DNA from 2 places in the Kitasatospora kazusensis genome. Region 1 is predicted to be linked to the other one. Evidence: predicted binding sites of a transcription regulator. Region 1 holds the regulator's gene; the other holds the start of a gene.
What was found. Region 1 encodes HrcA, which represses chaperone genes, less so after heat shock. Its sites were predicted from a motif close to TTNGCACTCNGNNNNNCNGAGTGCNAA; they were not measured.

Region 1 (2,202 bases):
CCGGTGGTGACGCAGACCACGGACTTCTCGGGGTTGCGGCCGGTGGCGAAGGCGTTCGGCATGTCGTTGTCCGCCACCGCGATCCGCGGCTTCGGCATGTCGGCCAGCGCGCAGAGCCGGTCAATGGTGCCGTGCAACTGCGGGTACTGCTCCGGGGTGACCTCGCGGGCGCCCATCGCCCGCTCGGTGATCTTGTCGCTGAACCAGAACTGGGCCACGAACAGGCCGCCCGAGATCAGCACGATCAGCGGCCACGCCCCGCGCAGCAGGACGATCAGCACTCCGGTGAAGCCGACGTAGAGCAACCCGATCAAGAACATGGTGGTGACCATCCGACCGGTCAGCCCGCGGTCGGGTGCGAAGCGGGAATGCTGGGATGACGCCGACATCGCTGCTCCTTCGATATTCAAGTTCGTCTTCGATGCTGCCACTCAGGGGGCGTGCAGGCACCGCCCCCGCGCCGGATTTCGGTCGAGGATCACGTCCGCGGGCCGTTCCTGCCGTCGTGGACGGGCCTTACACTGGCAGGTACGGTTCTGGCACTCTGCCTTCCAGAGTGCCAGGGGACCGGACAGCTACCAGACTCAACGGACGAAGACGGAGGTGCGTGCCATGTTCAGCGAGCGCAGAGCCGACGAACGCAAGTCCGATGCCCGGCAGCTCGATTCGCGCCTGGACGTCCGCGATCTCCGCCCGTTGGACGACCGCAAGCTCGCGGTGCTCCGCGCCATCGTGCAGGACTACGTCGGCACCGAGGAGCCCGTCGGCTCCAAGGCCCTGGTCGAGCGGCACAGCCTGGGGGTCTCCCCGGCGACGGTGCGCAACGACATGGCGGCCCTGGAGGAGGACGGCTACATCCACCAGCCGCACACCAGCGCGGGCCGCATCCCCACCGACAAGGGCTACCGGCTCTTCGTCGACCGGCTGGCCGAGGTCAAGCCGATGAGCGCCCCCGAGCGCCGGGCGATCCGGCACTTCCTGGACGGCGCGGTCGACCTGGACGACACCGTCGCCCGGACGGTCCGGCTGCTCGCGCAGCTGACCCGGCAGGTCGCGGTGGTGCAGTACCCCTCGCTCTCCCGCTCGACCGTCCGGCACGTCGAGCTGGTCGCACTGGCCCCGGCCAAGGTGATGCTGGTCCTGATCACCAACACCGGCCGGGTCGAGCAGCGGATGGTGGACTGTCCGGGCACGGTCGGCGAGACCGTCCTCGCGGAGCTCCGGACCAGACTCAACGCCCGCGCGGGCGGCCAGCGGCTGCCGGACGTCCCCGGTCTGCTGGAGGACCTCCCGGCGGCCTTCGAGGCGGCCGACCGGCCGGTCGTGACCACCGTGCTGGCGACCCTCTTCGAGACCCTCGCCGAGCAGAACGAGGAACGGATCATGCTGGCCGGCACGGCCAACCTGACACGTTTCGGACATGACTTCCCGCTCACCATCCAGCCGGTGCTGGAGGCGCTGGAGGAGCAGGTGATCCTGCTGCGCCTGCTGGGTGAGACGGCGGACGCCGGGATGACCGTGCGGATCGGCCGGGAGAACGACTACGAGGGGCTCAATTCCACCTCGGTCGTCTCGGTCGGTTACGGTTCGGGCGACGAGAGTGTCGCGAAACTCGGGGTGATCGGTCCGACCCGGATGGACTACCCGGGCACAATGGGGGCGGTGCGTGCGGTGGCAAGGTACGTGGGCCAGATCCTGGCCGAGTCGTAGGAACAGCACCGTGTGACCACACACGGTGACAAGTCGCAGCACTTCTAGAGGCGGAACAAGCGGAGCATTTGGTGGCCACGGACTACTACGCGGTACTCGGCGTCCGACGGGATGCGGGGCAGGACGAGATCAAGAAGGCGTTCCGGCGCCTCGCCCGTGAACTGCACCCGGACGTCAACCCGGACCCGAAGACGCAGGAGCGGTTCAAGGAGATCAACGCCGCATACGAGGTGCTCTCCGACCCGTCCAAGCGGCAGGTCTACGACCTCGGCGGCGACCCGCTCTCGCCGAACGGCGGTGGCGGCGCGGGCGGCTTCGGCGCGGGCGCGGCGGGCTTCGGCTTCTCCGACATCATGGACGCCTTCTTCGGCGCCGCGGCGGGCCAGCGCGGCCCGCGTTCGCGGACCCGTCGGGGCCAGGACGCGATGATCCGCCTGGAGATCACCCTGGAGGAGTCGGCTTTCGGCACCACCAAGGAACTCCAGGTCGACA
Region 2 (2,202 bases), on a different contig from region 1:
AGGCTCGTCCGGCCGATGAGACGGCCGCACAGAGGTACGAAGCAAAAGATGTCAGGCGGGCGTCAGAAATTTGTCGGCCGTATGCGCCGTTCGTCCGCTATGCCCGGTGCGAATTGCTGGCGTCTGCCGCTTTCACCCCGGAATATCCCCTCGCGGCTGCCTGGAATTCCGCGGAGTTGGGCCTGTTGCAGAGGGCGTCTGTCCGGATACATTCAGCCGCGGTCGACGCATTCACCCGCTGATCCACCGTCTCCCGGTGGGCCCTGCGGTGAGTCTGCGGCCTGCACGGCCACGCCCAGGGGGGGTTCCCTCGGGTCGGCCTACCAGACCTCTGGACCCGCAATCCCTGCGGGTCCGTGAAGGGCCAGCACAGTACAAGGGGAGTTCGGAATGGCTCAGGGCACCGTCAAGTGGTTCAACGCGGAGAAGGGCTACGGCTTCATCGCGGTCGACGGTGGTGCGGACGTGTTCGTCCACTACAGCGCGATCCAGATGGACGGCTACCGCACCCTCGAAGAGGGCCAGCGGGTCGAGTTCGAGATCTCCCAGGGGCAGAAGGGCCCGCAGGCGGACATGGTCCGTGCGCCGGCGGTCTGATCTTCCGACCTGCGGAGCCTCGGCTCGGTCACGAGCTGGTGCTCAAGGCTTCACCAGTGGGCCCGTACGACACCCGTCGTACGGGCCCACTGCTGTCCGGCGGACCGGGTGCCGGAACGGCGATTGGGCTTGCACTCGCCACCCGAGAGTGCTAATCATTGGCGTTAGCACTCACAGCTTGAGAGTGACAACGGACCGGGTCGGTGAGGCCCCCGGGAGCGGTAGGGGACAGGACCCCCGCACACCAGGGCCGTCCGTCGCGGGCACCCTTCGGTCCGGTGCAGTCGATCGCGTCCCGGAGGACCACTTCACATGGCAAAGATCATCGCGTTTGACGAGGAAGCTCGCCGCGGCCTTGAGCGCGGGATGAACCAGCTTGCCGACGCCGTCAAGGTGACGCTCGGCCCCAAGGGCCGCAACGTCGTCCTTGAGAAGAAGTGGGGCGCCCCCACGATCACCAACGACGGTGTCTCCATCGCCAAGGAGATCGAGCTCGAGGACCCCTACGAGAAGATCGGCGCGGAGCTCGTCAAGGAGGTCGCCAAGAAGACGGACGACGTCGCGGGTGACGGCACCACCACCGCCACCGTGCTCGCCCAGGCGCTCGTCCGCGAGGGTCTGCGCAACGTCGCCGCCGGCGCCAACCCGATGGCCCTGAAGCGCGGCATCGAGAAGGCCGTCAAGGCCGTCTCCGACCAGCTGCTCGCGCAGGCCAAGGACGTGGAGACCAAGGAGCAGATCGCCTCCACCGCCTCCATCTCCGCCGCTGACACCCAGATCGGCGAGCTCATCGCCGAGGCGATGGACAAGGTCGGCAAGGAAGGCGTCATCACCGTCGAGGAGAGCAACACCTTCGGTCTGGAGCTTGAGCTCACCGAGGGCATGCGCTTCGACAAGGGCTACATCTCGGCGTACTTCGCCACCGACCTGGAGCGGATGGAGACCTCGTTCGAGGACCCCTACATCCTGATCGCCAACTCCAAGATCGGCTCGGTCAAGGACCTGCTCCCGCTGCTGGAGAAGGTCATGCAGAGCGGCAAGCCGCTCGTCATCATCGCCGAGGACGTCGAGGGCGAGGCCCTGTCGACCCTGGTCGTGAACAAGATCCGTGGCACCTTCAAGTCCGTCGCCGTCAAGGCCCCGGGCTTCGGTGACCGCCGCAAGGCCATGCTCGGCGACATCGCCATCCTCACCGGTGGCACCGTCATCTCCGAGGAGGTCGGCCTCAAGCTGGAGAACGCCGGCGTCGACCTGCTGGGCACCGCCCGCAAGGTGGTCATCACCAAGGACGAGACCACCATCGTCGACGGTGGCGGCGACAGCGACCAGGTCGCCGGTCGCGTCAACCAGATCCGTGCCGAGATCGAGAACAGCGACTCGGACTACGACCGCGAGAAGCTCCAGGAGCGCCTGGCCAAGCTCGCGGGCGGCGTCGCCGTCATCAAGGCCGGCGCGGCCACCGAGGTGGAGCTCAAGGAGCGCAAGCACCGCATCGAGGACGCCGTCCGCAACGCGAAGGCCGCCGTCGAGGAGGGCATCGTCGCCGGTGGTGGCGTCGCGCTGCTGCAGGCCGGTGTCGTGTTCGACACGCTGGAGCTGGAGGGC

Region 2: groL (chaperonin GroEL) is a predicted target of HrcA. The motif match lies at 726-752, and genes of this name have one in related genera.

What each region holds. Positions count from the first base shown of each region.
Region 1 is NZ_BAAANT010000007.1:146,171-148,372, reverse strand. It holds gene htpX (zinc metalloprotease HtpX) at 1-389, opposite strand, end outside; gene hrcA (heat-inducible transcriptional repressor HrcA) at 613-1,710, shown strand; gene dnaJ (molecular chaperone DnaJ) at 1,782-2,202, shown strand, end outside.
Region 2 is NZ_BAAANT010000010.1:122,316-124,517, reverse strand. It holds gene ABD330_RS11535 (cold-shock protein) at 391-597, shown strand; gene groL (chaperonin GroEL) at 910-2,202, shown strand, end outside.